3 regions of the Yersinia enterocolitica subsp. enterocolitica genome follow, and region 1 is predicted to be linked to each of the others. Evidence: predicted binding sites of a transcription regulator. Region 1 holds the regulator's gene; each other region holds the start of a gene.

Region 1 (4,291 bases):
AGAAAGCTGGCGCTGGTGATCTGCCGGTTCCCACCTTCCGTATCGGTGACTCACAAAAGGCTCCCAGAATGGTGCACGTTAACGATTTAGCGGACTTTATTGATAAGCGGCGCGGGGAAGCAAAAACAGAGTTGGCGCGGATCAAATAATATTGATGGTGTTGAAAAACTTAGACCACCAGCACCCCAATAGCACCCCGTGAATTTGTAACTTACTGATATTTATTGTTAGTACGTCCCATCGAGCATCGGCGCGACGGAGAAACGTTGCAGGGGGTAATGTGGCTTATCGGCCTGAGTGCTGGAAAAAGTCTGAGCTTGGTACATTTACTGTAGTTTCATCGGTTATGGCTGCATCAATTACCCATTGATATTACTCATTGAGCAAACCAAACAATGGGAAGGAATTTGTGATTATACCATAGAACTTTACGATGGCGGCCTGAGTGATAGTTGTAGCTCAACATATGGCAATCCGCGGCTAGCTGCTGCAACTTGCTAAAGTTGTGACACTCCACGACATCCCATTTTTTTCATCTATCGGCGATTAGCTGTAAATATGATAAAATCGATACCATTCAAATGCTGCGGGATGTACATGATGAACCCTATCAATCAGGAAAAGCTGCTTGCTCAGGCTGAAAGCCTGTGCCAACAACGAAACGTCCGGCTGACACCGCAACGTCTTGAAGTCTTGCGTTTGATGGCGCAACAACCTGGTGCGATCAGTGCTTATGATCTGTTGGATTTACTGCGTGTTTCTGAACCACAAGCTAAACCGCCAACAGTCTATCGTGCATTGGATTTCTTGCTTGAGCAGGGGTTTATTCACCGTGTTGAATCAGCAAACAGCTATGTGTTGTGCCATCATTTTGAAGAGCCAACTCATACTTCGGCATTATTTATCTGCGATCGCTGCAAGATAGTGACTGAACGGACAACTGTTGGTATCGAAGAATCTCTGGCGCAACTGGCCAAACAATCGGGCTTTACCCTGCGCCATACTGTGGTTGAAGCTCATGGTTTATGTGCGGAATGTGGGGAAGTTGAAGCATGCGAAAGCCATGATCATTGTGATCACGACCATTCTATTGTGACAAAGAAGAAATAGTATCTCGTGGTAAAAGTAGACTGTCGTCAGATAGGCGGCAGGATAAATATGAGCTGAATTAGAACCGTAGAAAATATGGATGGGCTTTAAGTAAAACAAGACACCTCCTTGTGTCAACTCGATATAAATAGAATACCTATAGAATATTATTAATTATTAAAGTCACCACTCATTTGAATTTTAAAAAATATAAAAAAAGAATGGTTATTGAATAATATGATTATTCTATAAAACTAAAGGCCAGATATATTTATATCGATATCAGTTTAATTCCGTTTAACGCTGCTACCAGCGATATTTGCTGTGATCTTCCCAGGCCTTCACTTCTTTCTCGGCTTGCTCTTTCTGATAGCCGTATTTCTCCTGGATTTTCCCTACCAGCTGGTCACGCTTGCCTTCAATGACTGTCAGGTCATCATCGGTCAGCTTGCCCCATTTCTCTTTCACTTTACCTTTAAACTGCTTCCAGTTACCGTCGGCTTGATCTTTATTCATAATATCTCCGTTACCTTGGGATTAGTCAGTTTATTTAATTCAACACGGTAAATAATTTAAAATATAATAACTTGTTGCTTCGCTTACCGTATGAATAACTATAGCAGAGGATACTGATAATTAAAGTCAGATTAGTATTAATGACTGCAACTTGAGAAATAAACAGAAAGGAAAACCTCGTAATATTCAGTTAAAACAGCAAGTAATAACTTATTATCGGAATGTTCTCAAACTAGATTGAATTAAATATGAAAGGAGTAAAATTCTTTATATACCCTTCTTAATGAAGGGTATATAGATAAACGCGAAAATCAGATCCAGTCGCCATTACGGATGACACCAACGGCCAGACCTTCAATAGTGAAACTTTGTTCACGCAGATCGACTACAATCGGCTGAAACTCACTATTTTCTGGCAGAAGTTGTACGATATTACCTTGTTTTTTCAAGCGTTTTACCGTTACTTCATCATCAATACGCGCAACAACTACTTGCCCATTACGCACATCTTGAGTTTTATGTACTGCCAGTAAGTCGCCGTCCAGAATACCGATATCTCTCATCGACATTCCATTTACCCGCAACAGGAAATCCGCACTCGGCTTAAACATGGAGGGATCAACTTTATAGTGCCCCTCAATATGCTGCTGCGCTAACAGTGGCTCCCCTGCGGCAACCCGACCAATCAGTGGTAAACCATCTTCTTCTTCCATCAATAGACGGATACCGCGAGAAGCGCCGGAGACAATCTCGATAACGCCCTTACGGGCCAGTGCTTTTAAATGCTCTTCAGCGGCGTTAGGAGAGCGAAACCCCAGACGCTGCGCAATTTCGGCACGGGTCGGTGGCATACCTGTTTGCGCTAGGTGATCGCGCACAAGGTCATAAACCTCTTGCTGTCTGGTAGTAAGTGCTTTCATTCCGCCCCCTGTTTGTTTATACAGTCTTGCTGTGAGTATATACAGGTAAGCGGGTATTGGGAACCAAAGAGTGAATAAAAACAGGGATTAATCACTGTTTACATCCACAGCGATGTTTATCTCATTCTTAGCCGACATGTTGCCAGAGCACGGTTACCCATATAAATAGCGCCAACAAAATGGCCAGAAACACGGCAGCAGATCCCATATCTTTGGCCCGACCTGATAGTTCGTGGAGTTCGCTGCCGATGCGGTCCACCACCGCTTCAATAGCACTATTGATGACTTCAACAATGATGACTAACACCACACTCGCAACCAATAAAATGCGTGCTGTGGCATCTACATCCAGCCAGAAGGCCAGTATGATAGCGAGTATGGCAGCCACTGCTTCCTGACGAAACGCGGCTTCATTTTTCCAGGCTGCGGTTAAACCTTTCACAGAATAACCAGCGGCTTTATAGATTCGGGTTAATCCTGTTGACTGATTTGCCATTTTTATTGCCTTTATCTTAAGTTAATGATGATTTTTGCCGCTTTCTGTTGTCTCATCACCACAGATCTCAAAACCAGTTTCTGGTATCCTTGCGACGAATTGCTAACAAGAGGCTTCATGTAGTTATGTCAGGTTGGCGTAAAATATATTATAAGTTATTGAATTTACCACTTAAACTGTTGGTAAAGAGCAAGGTTATTCCGGCAGATCCTGTGACTGAGTTAGGGTTAGACCCGTCTCGTCCTATTCTGTACGTTTTGCCTTACAATTCTAAGGCTGATTTACTGACTTTGCGAGCGCAGTGTCAGGCACAGGATTTGCCCGACCCATTGATTCCATTGGAAATCGATGGCGTGCAACTTCCCAGCCATGTCTTTATCGATAACGGCCCAAGGGTGTTTCGCTACTACGCCCCGAAGCAGGAATCGGTAAAAATATTCCACGATTATCTCGATCTGCATCGCAACAACCCGGAGCTGGATATTCAAATGCTGCCGGTGTCGGTGATGTTTGGCCGCTCTCCAGGGCGCGAAGGCCACGGTACGCCACATCTGCGCGTACTGAACGGCGTGCAGAAATTCTTTGCAGTATTGTGGCTGGGTCGCGATAGCTTTGTGCGTTTCTCCACCACGGTTTCACTACGCCGGATGGCCAGTGAGCATGGTACAGATAAAACGATTGCCCATAAATTGGCACGCGTAGCGCGGATGCACTTCTCGCGTCAGCGTTTGGCTGCGGTTGGCCCGAGCCTACCGGCACGTCAAGACCTGTTCAAGAAGCTGTTAACCTCCAAGGCGATTGAAAAAGCGGTTGCCGATGAAGCTCGCACCAAGAAAATCTCCCATGAGAAAGCACAGCAAAACGCCATAACGCTGATGGAAGAAATTGCTGCCGACTTCTCTTATGAAGCGGTGCGTCTGTCGGATAGGGTTTTGAGCTGGACGTGGAACCGCTTGTATCAAGGGATTAACGTCCATAATGCAGAACGTGTACGGCAGTTGGCGCAAGATGGTCATGAAATCGTCTATGTACCTTGCCACCGCAGCCACATGGATTACCTGCTGCTCTCCTATGTCCTTTATCACCAGGGGCTGGTGCCGCCGCATATTGCTGCTGGTATTAACCTTAATTTCTGGCCTGCTGGCCCGATCTTCCGCCGCTTAGGTGCGTTCTTTATCCGCCGTACCTTTAAAGGCAACAAGCTCTATTCCACCGTGTTCCGTGAATACCTGGGTGAGTTATTCACCCGTGGCTACTCAGTGGAATACTT
Region 2 (4,291 bases), 1.4 Mb from region 1:
GCATATGAATATGCAGCTCGCTACCCGGATGAAGCAGACTATCCGCGCCAGACGTAAGCGCCATTTTAATGCGGAACATCAACATACTCGCAAGAAATCAATCGATCTGGAGTTTCTGGTGTGGCAGCGTTTAGCCGCCTTGGCAAGGCGTCGAGGTAATACACTGTCAGAGACAGTTGTTCAGTTAATTGAAGATGCGGAACGTAAAGAGAAGTATCAGAATCAGATGTCGTCGTTGAAGCAGGACTTGCAAGATATTCTTGGTAAAGATGTTTGAACCGCACGGATATGAATCAATATCAACACGGCAGAAATAGTGAAATTAAGAAAATGTGATTTGATTCGATTTTCTTAATTTCACGATAAAAAAAACCCCGCAATGCGGGGTTTTTTACGGAAGCAGTAAACTTAAGCCTGTGGCTGAGTTACAACTTCTTTGTAGCCTTTAACTTCGATCTCTACGCGACGATCTGGTGCCAGGCACTCAATCAGAGCAGCACGTGGTTTCACGTTGTCACAGGTGTTGCCTGTAACTGGGTTAGCTTGGCCTTCACCGCGAGCGGTGATTTTGTCAGCAGGGATACCTTTAGAAACCAGGTAATCACGCACGCTGTCAGCACGACGCTGAGACAGAGCTAAGTTAGGAGCTGGTTGGCCGATACGGTCAGCGAAGCCCAGAACCACTACAGAACCATCTTTAGGATCGATAGAGCTCAGTTGTGCATACAGTTGGTCCAGAGCTTGCTGGCCTTCTGGTTTCAACGTTGATTTGTTGAAAGCAAACAGCACGTCAGATTTCAGTGTGAAACGCTTGGTATCAACAACTGGAGCTGGAGCTGGAGCCGGAGCAATTGGAGCTACTGCATCTTCCTGACCGAAACGGTAAGAAACACCTACGCTTAGCATGCCGTTGTCTGGACGAGCACCAACGGTAGCTTTATCACCGATGTTGCTAACCCATTGGTATTCCATACGGGTTGCCCAGTTTTTGGTCCATGCGTATTCAGCACCCAGTGCTACCAGTGGAGAAACACCGGTATCATGGTTGTTTTGACGGTCGCCAGTAGCTGCGTCAAACGCGCTTGAGTCTGCACGCCAAACCATACCACCTAAACGGGTGTACAGGTCCAAATCCTGAGCAATTGGGTAGCTCAGTTTTGCAGCCAGTTGAACGCCTTGTGCTTTAAAGTCGCCGTTACGAACGTCGCCTTTGTAAGGCATACGGCCAAGCCAGTCGTATCCCATTTCAAAGCCCAGGTATTGGTTTGCTTGGTAACCCAAGAACGCACCAGCACCTAATTGGTCTTTATGAGTTGGACCGTCATTGCCTTGGTCGCCATAGATACCGCCAGTGCCAGTATTTTGATACTGAGACCAGCCCAGTTTACCACCGGTGTACCAGGTGTTATCTTTCGGTGCGGCTTGCGCTACTGTAGCGAAACCAGCCAGTGCCACTGCTAATGCGATAGCTGTCTTTTTCATTTTACGCCTCGTTATCATCCAAATAGGCAATGAGCTTTAAAAGCTAAGCCCTTGGTTAAAATTCTTCGTCAAGGTTTTAACGCTCCCGTTAATCACGCTGCCAGTATAATTTGGCGTTTTAGAGCAACCTTGGCGATGTAAAGTCTACAACGTGGTGAGAAAGTTACAAGTGTGATGTGATAAACCGGCTGAAAAAAAAGCGAAATAGTGCATAATCTTTAACGATTTAGCAGTGAAATGTAGTATTTCCTAGACCTTATTTTCCGCCGCAAGCCGCATTCTGACTCGCTTTATGCTGATTTTGCAGGAGTAAGCCCTAAATATTGTAATAATTCATGGGATAAATCCTAAATTTACTTAATGATACAAAGAAGAATGAATTTTTAACGTTGCGCACTGTCCTTGATCGAGTTTTGTCTCATTCAGAGGACGCATAACAAACCCATAAGCATTCCCTAACTTTGCTGCCATACGCAATCTAATGCGGTCATTTTCTGACAATTCGGGTAGCCATCCAAGAACAACACTGTAATTTCCCGTCAACAACGCCTTTTCCATGGCATCAACAGTGGATAATGGATTGATCTGCCTCGCCTGAACGACTTTACTCATTGGTAAACCTGATTGCTGTAACCACAAACGACTCAATTTCTGTTGTGGGGTCAGCCACAAGAGCCACCGGGACTGTTTACCGAGCTGTTGTAATAAAGGAAGCAGTAATTGTGCTACCGCAGGCTGATTTTCACTGTACACAAGTTCACTGATAAGGCCACTATCGGTTGGTGCATCAACTCTTTCCTGTGCGTCACGGGTAATAAGAGAATGATAATTAGCATTATAAGGTTTTAGTGATTGAGTACGCATGATGAACCTCGCCTGTGGTGTCCTGTATGTATATACAGTAGTCACTGTTTGTTCGAAGATCAACTAAATTTTTACAAGACGCTTCGCATTATTGCGATGTAAATACGCAAAAGTTGATTTTGTGTTTGGCTCAGTTATCCATATTGCGTATTTTCTAATTAGCTGTTCCTCTTACACTTATTGCAACTAAAAAGGGACGTTGGATAGGATTTTTACTAAAGGAGTAGTGATGAAAAAAGTATCAGAAAACAAGATAATGCAGGCTCGGTGTCGTTTTGATTTTTTGGGCCAAATCACAGTCCGCTCACAATTTGGTGGTTATGGCCTGTTAGCCAATAACATTATGTTTGCCGTAGTTTCGGAAGGGGAGTTGTATCTACGTGCTAATGATTTGGTTGAAAATTTATTCCGCACCAGAGGGATGGTTAATCTTGTTTATGCTAAACGCGGTCTTCCTGTTTCACTGCGTTATTATTGGGTTGACTCGGCATTGTGGGACGATGATCTTGCATTGCGCCACTTTGCAAAACAGTCATATCAAGGGGCTAAATCCGAAGTTTTAAGTAAAAAAAATCCCCCGGTTCGTTTGAAGGATTTACCCAATCTTAGTGCCAGCCTCGAACGGCTACTATGGAAAGTCGGTATTCAGAGTGCGGCAGAGCTGAAGCTTGAGGGGGCTAAGCGTTGTTATCTGAAGTTACGTACGTTACGGCGCACATTAGGCGTCAATGTATTATTGGCTCTGGCTGGCGCGATAAGTGGCCACCATTGTGCGGTGTTGCCGCTAATGATGCGTAGCGAGCTAATTGAATGGTTTGAAATGCACATTCAGCCGGCTGATGTCGCGCAATATGAAACAATATAGAGAAGGGCCATTGATGGAAACTGGCCCGAGATTTCATTAGTCAGCTTGACCAATGCGTTTATTAAGTTCACTAAGCTCAGGTAATAATTCGAGCAATAAGCCAATTTGTTGTAAAACCAGTTGATCTTTGCTCTCCGGCTCAGGATTACAGCTCTGTAGCCGGGTTAATAAGCCCGCTAATACTTGTGTCATTTTTGTACTGTCGGGTTGTTCTTGTTCAAGAGCACCTTCAACATAACAAATAGCATCATCGAGTAAATTCAACGTGGCAGTATTGGTCAGTTTTTCACGGTGAGCACCTAATGCAGAAATATAACTCAGCATGGTGTGGTTGAGGCAAAGTAAACGAAATGCTGCTTCCTGAGTCTCTTTGTCATTCTTTGGCTCCGCTGACATATTTGAAATAACAGAGGCCAATTCAGCATCGCAATTATGTGCATCACGCCGGGCAACACGGTAGGGCAAGCTGTTATCTTTACCTTGATAATATTGCACTAAAATAGCATCCAGATAACGGCAATTTGCATTTAGTGTCCTGTGAACCACGGCAGGAAGTTGGCGGAATTTCCAGTCAGGCCAGATAAAACTCACTGCGACCCAGGCAATAGCGCAACCAAGTAGCGTGTCAAACACCCGCGGTGCGGCAACCTCAAATCCTTCCCCAAGTAAGTTAAAACAGAGTAAAACCAACAAAGTAATGAACATCGTTGCATGAGCATACTGAACATTGCGGAAAGCAAAAAAGAGTACGCCAGTAATGACAATCAGGATTAACTGACCCTCAATAGACGGCACAAAATAAAGGATGGGTAGCCCAATAAGGATACCTGCCAAGGTGCCAATAATGCGCAGCGCGAGGCGGCGTCTCGTCGCATTGTAGTTGGGCTGGCAGACAAAAAGGCTGGTCAGCAAGATCCAATAACCATGACGCATGCCAGTAAGCTGAATAAACGCATAGCCCACGCAGAGTACAACGGACATGCGCACAGCATGTCGGAAGAGTGCGGATTGAGGGGTCAGATGGCGGCTGATACGCAGCTTGATATCACTCCATCCGGTGAGACGATCGTCGGATAAGCG
Region 3 (4,291 bases), 1.7 Mb from region 1:
TTACCATGTATAAAACCATGGTAGATAATCATGTTATGCCATCCACCAAATACTATGCTTCATTCGGCAAGAGCAATATGTATGAAATGAAGCCGTGGATTAATGGTGAGTGGGCGGGTACTTATATGTGGAACTCCACCATAACCAAGTATTCCGATAACCTGACCAAACCTGCCAAATTGGTGCTTGGTCCATATCCGATGTTGCCAGGAGCAAAAGATGCCGGTTTATTCTTTAAACCAGCACAGATGCTTTCCATTGGTAAATCAACTAAGCATCCACAAGAAAGTGCGATGTTAATCAACTTCTTACTTAACAGTAAAGAAGGGGTTGAAGCATTAGGTCTGGAGCGTGGCGTACCATTGAGTGCTACCGCGGTAACTCAATTGCGTGCCAGTGGCGTAATTAAAGATGAAGATCCTTCTGTTGCCGGTTTAAATATGGCTCTGGAATTGCCGCATAAAATGACAACTTCACCATACTTTGATGACCCGCAAATTGTTTCACTGTTCGGTGATGCAATTCAATATATCGATTATGGCCAGAAGACCGTGCAAGAAACTGCAGAATACTTTAACAAACAAGGTGATCGTATTCTGAAACGCGCTATGCGTTAATAAATTAAATTAATTTAACTTAAGTATCTATTAAACCCTGCCATTAATTTGGCGGGGTTCTTTTGTTTTATAGCCATAAAATAATAACCAGACAGACATCACAATTTAATATATGTTTAAAAAAAGAATCATTAAGACAGATCTGGATCACATAAATATTTATTAATATAAATAGAATATGCATTCACAATAAATGAAACATTGTTTCTTTGTTGATGGAATTGTTTTTCATTCGTATGTTGATTTTTTATAGATTTGTTAATGACTTTTGATTTAAATAACCATAACCCTGGGATTATATAAAAATGAAATTTAAATTACTGACTCTGGCAGTGGCATCTGTAATCAGCTTTAGTTCTGTTGCAACAACAATTGACTACCGGCACGAAATGAAAGATACAAGTAAATCTGATCACAAAGATCGTTTACTGATTTCCAACCGTTTTGCTAATGGCTTTGGTTTGTCATTAGAAGGTAAATGGGGCCAGCACAGCTCTGATACCACACCAAATAAACCTTTCAATGAACAAGTGAGTAATGGCACCGAAGTCGTTGCCAGTTATGTTTATCAGTTCAATAAAACATTCCAGTTGGAGCCTGGTTTCTCATTAGAGTCTTCTTCTGATTCTAATAACTACCGCCCTTACCTGCGCGGTAAAGTGTCATTTACTGATGACTTCTCAACATCACTGCGTTATCGCCCATATTACAAGCGTAACCAGCCGGCTCAGACTAAAGCAACAGAGAAAGGCCACGAGTTCACTATGTTGTTTGCCTACAACTTCTTGAAAAACTATTCAGCAGAATATGAATTGAACTACAAGAAATCCGAAGACGAAATTCTGGCCAATAAAGAGAAAGAAGAGTGGAGTCATGATGTGAAAGTCGCATACAAATGGGATAAAAACTGGAAGCCATATGTTGCCATCGGCAACGTTGCTGGCAGCAAAACCACAGATGAGCGTCAAACTCGTTACCGTGTTGGTGTGCAGTACAGCTTCTAAGTTCTGACTTTGTAATAGATGTGTTGTCGTTGGTGAACCTGTAGTTATTAGTACCCTCATCATTATTTGTTAATTATGCCCATACCCGTATTACTTTGGGGAAAAGCTGACTCCCGGTCACTTTTCCCCTTTTTTCGCTCTGTCTTTTTGTTAGTGTGATGGTAGCGCTGTCACCTTCGAGATCTAACCCCACTATTTCAGCCCAAAGCCCGATGTTTACATTACAAAGCCTCAGGTTAGCTTACTCTTTCTTATTGCACGTAAAATGAGACATTTAGTTACAGCGTAACGGCTATTCATGTCATTAAAAATCTCATATACTGGATAAATCAACAGCTACAGATTCGGAATTCAAGTATGACAGGGGAAGGACACCTTATTTTTTCTGTCGCCTGCGTTATTTTTGCCAAAAAAGTCGGCCTCACGCCTGAACTGGCACATGGCGATTGGTGGCATATTATCCCTGGCGCCCTGTTAACCTCCTTGCTGCCAGATATCGATCACCCCAAATCAATCCTTGGTCAGCGACTAAAGTGGATATCAACACCTATAGCCCGGGCATTTGGCCATCGGGGGTTCACTCATAGCCTGTTGGCCGTCATTGGTGGTATCGCACTATTTCAAATGGATATTTCTCGCGACTGGATAATTCCCGCAGATGCATTCCACGCGATGATTGTTGGCTATTTCAGTCATCTGTTGGCCGATATGATTACACCGGCGGGTGTACCGCTCTTATGGCCATGCCGTTGGCGTTTTACTATTCCACTATTGCGTCCACAAAAAGGTAATCAATTAGAACGCGTATTATGTGTTCTATTAGTTTGTTTTTCCGTCTATTGGCAAACTGATACCACGATCCCCCTGCTATCCTATATGGAACAATTGAAAAATTTTAGATTGTGATCACACTTTAATGGGTAAACAATCGTCAAATTGTATATATTCCATACAAATCATGGCAAAAATTTATATAACATTCTTTTTGGATATAAGTAGCCCTTCTTAGGAACTGCTAACATACACAGCTAATTGCACAGTTGACTGTGCCTGGCTCTATTCTGAACAAAAATAGAATTAGAATATGCAGCCAGTATTTAAAATAATAATTTGGAGATTTGGGGATGAACCTACCGCTTGTGATTAATGTGCTGTTATTTGTGGCACTGCTATTACTATTGGCACAAACCCGGCATAAACAATGGAGTCTGTCCAAGAAAGTCTTGGTAGGTCTGGGGCTGGGCGTACTCTTTGGTCTGGGCCTGCAATGGGTCTATGGCGCAGACAATCCAGTACTAAAAGAGTCTATCACTTGGTTTAATATCGTGGGTAATGGCTATGTGCAATTACTACAAATGATTGTTATGCCACTGGTATTTGCCTCTATCCTGAGCGCCGTCGCCAAACTGCATAACGCCGCATCTCTGGGTAAAATCAGTGTATTGACCATTGGTACATTACTATTCACCACTTTAATCGCGGCACTGGTAGGTGTCTTGGTCACCAACCTGTTTGGCTTAACTGCCGATGGCTTGGTACAAGGAACACAAGAATCAGCGCGTTTGAGTGCTATCGAAAGCAATTATCTTGGCAAAGTGACTGACCTGACGGTTCCACAGTTAGTGTTGTCCTTTATCCCGAAAAATCCGTTTGCTGATTTAACTGGCGCTAGCCCAACCTCAATCATCAGTGTGGTTATCTTTGCTACATTCCTGGGAATAGCTTCCCTGCAATTACTGAAAGATGATGTTGCGAAAGGCCAACGTGTGCTGGTGGCTATCGACACGCTGCAAGCCTGGGTGATGAAGCTGGTACGTCTGGTGATGAAACTGACCCCTTACGGCGTATTGGCATTGATGACTAAAGTGGTTGCTGGTTCTAATATTCAAGACATCATCAAGCTGGGTAGCTTCGTGGTGGCTTCTTATCTCGGCCTGGCGATTATGTTTGTGGTACACGGCGTGCTGTTGTCTTTCACCGGTATCAACCCGTTGAAATTCTTCCGTAAAGTCTGGCCGGTGCTGACCTTTGCATTTACCAGCCGCTCCAGTGCCGCCAGTATCCCGTTGAATGTAGAAGCACAAACCCGCCGTTTGGGTGTGCCAGAATCTATCGCCAGCTTCTCAGCATCCTTCGGGGCGACTATCGGCCAGAACGGTTGTGCCGGGCTTTATCCTGCGATGTTGGCCGTAATGGTCGCGCCAACTGTTGGCATAAACCCGCTAGACCCAATATGGATTGCCACACTGGTCGGCATTGTCACTATCAGCTCTGCCGGTGTTGCTGGTGTTGGCGGTGGCGCGACCTTCGCAGCACTAATCGTATTGCCAGCACTGGGCTTACCGGTCACTCTGGTTGCTTTACTTATCTCTGTTGAACCATTGATTGATATGGGCCGTACAGCATTGAACGTCAGCGGTTCAATGACAGCCGGTACCATTACCAGTCAATTGATGAAGCAAACAGATAAAGACATTCTTAACAGTGATGATGATGGCGATTTAGCCCATCAGTAAACATCGCTGATGAGTCCTTAAAAGCCAGTCATCCGTGACTGGCAGATTTAATAATACGGCTAGTGATCGAAGGGTTTACCGTACCCAGGGGCACTCCGGTGGCTTACGCCACTACGACCCCAACGGCACGATTCCCCTTCATTTGATTTTGTCA

The links. The regulator LexA, encoded in region 1, represses DNA repair genes until DNA is damaged. The targets are predictions, from matches to a motif close to TNCTGTATGTACATACAGNA.
Region 2: the regulator LexA is predicted to act here: its motif matches at 2,367-2,386, upstream of sulA (SOS-induced cell division inhibitor SulA).
Region 3: the regulator LexA is predicted to act here: its motif matches at 1,940-1,959, upstream of FGL26_RS05840 (metal-dependent hydrolase).

Annotation. Positions count from the first base shown of each region.
Region 1 covers NZ_LR590469.1:2,915,743-2,920,033, forward strand. The annotation lists gene FGL26_RS13960 (pyocin activator PrtN family protein) at 1-149, shown strand, start outside; gene zur (zinc uptake transcriptional repressor Zur) at 601-1,110, shown strand; gene FGL26_RS13970 (CsbD family protein) at 1,396-1,605, opposite strand; gene lexA (transcriptional repressor LexA) at 1,917-2,525, opposite strand; gene FGL26_RS13980 (diacylglycerol kinase) at 2,653-3,021, opposite strand; gene plsB (glycerol-3-phosphate 1-O-acyltransferase PlsB) at 3,147-4,291, shown strand, end outside.
Region 2 covers NZ_LR590469.1:1,503,202-1,507,492, reverse strand. The annotation lists gene matP (macrodomain Ter protein MatP) at 1-277, shown strand, start outside; gene ompA (porin OmpA) at 409-1,482, opposite strand; gene sulA (SOS-induced cell division inhibitor SulA) at 1,840-2,346, opposite strand; gene FGL26_RS07225 (TfoX/Sxy family DNA transformation protein) at 2,576-3,211, shown strand; gene yccS (YccS family putative transporter) at 3,248-4,291, opposite strand, start outside.
Region 3 covers NZ_LR590469.1:1,244,021-1,248,311, forward strand. The annotation lists gene FGL26_RS05825 (ABC transporter substrate-binding protein) at 1-617, shown strand, start outside; gene FGL26_RS05830 (oligogalacturonate-specific porin KdgM family protein) at 923-1,621, shown strand; gene FGL26_RS05840 (metal-dependent hydrolase) at 1,979-2,527, shown strand; gene FGL26_RS05845 (L-cystine transporter) at 2,746-4,137, shown strand.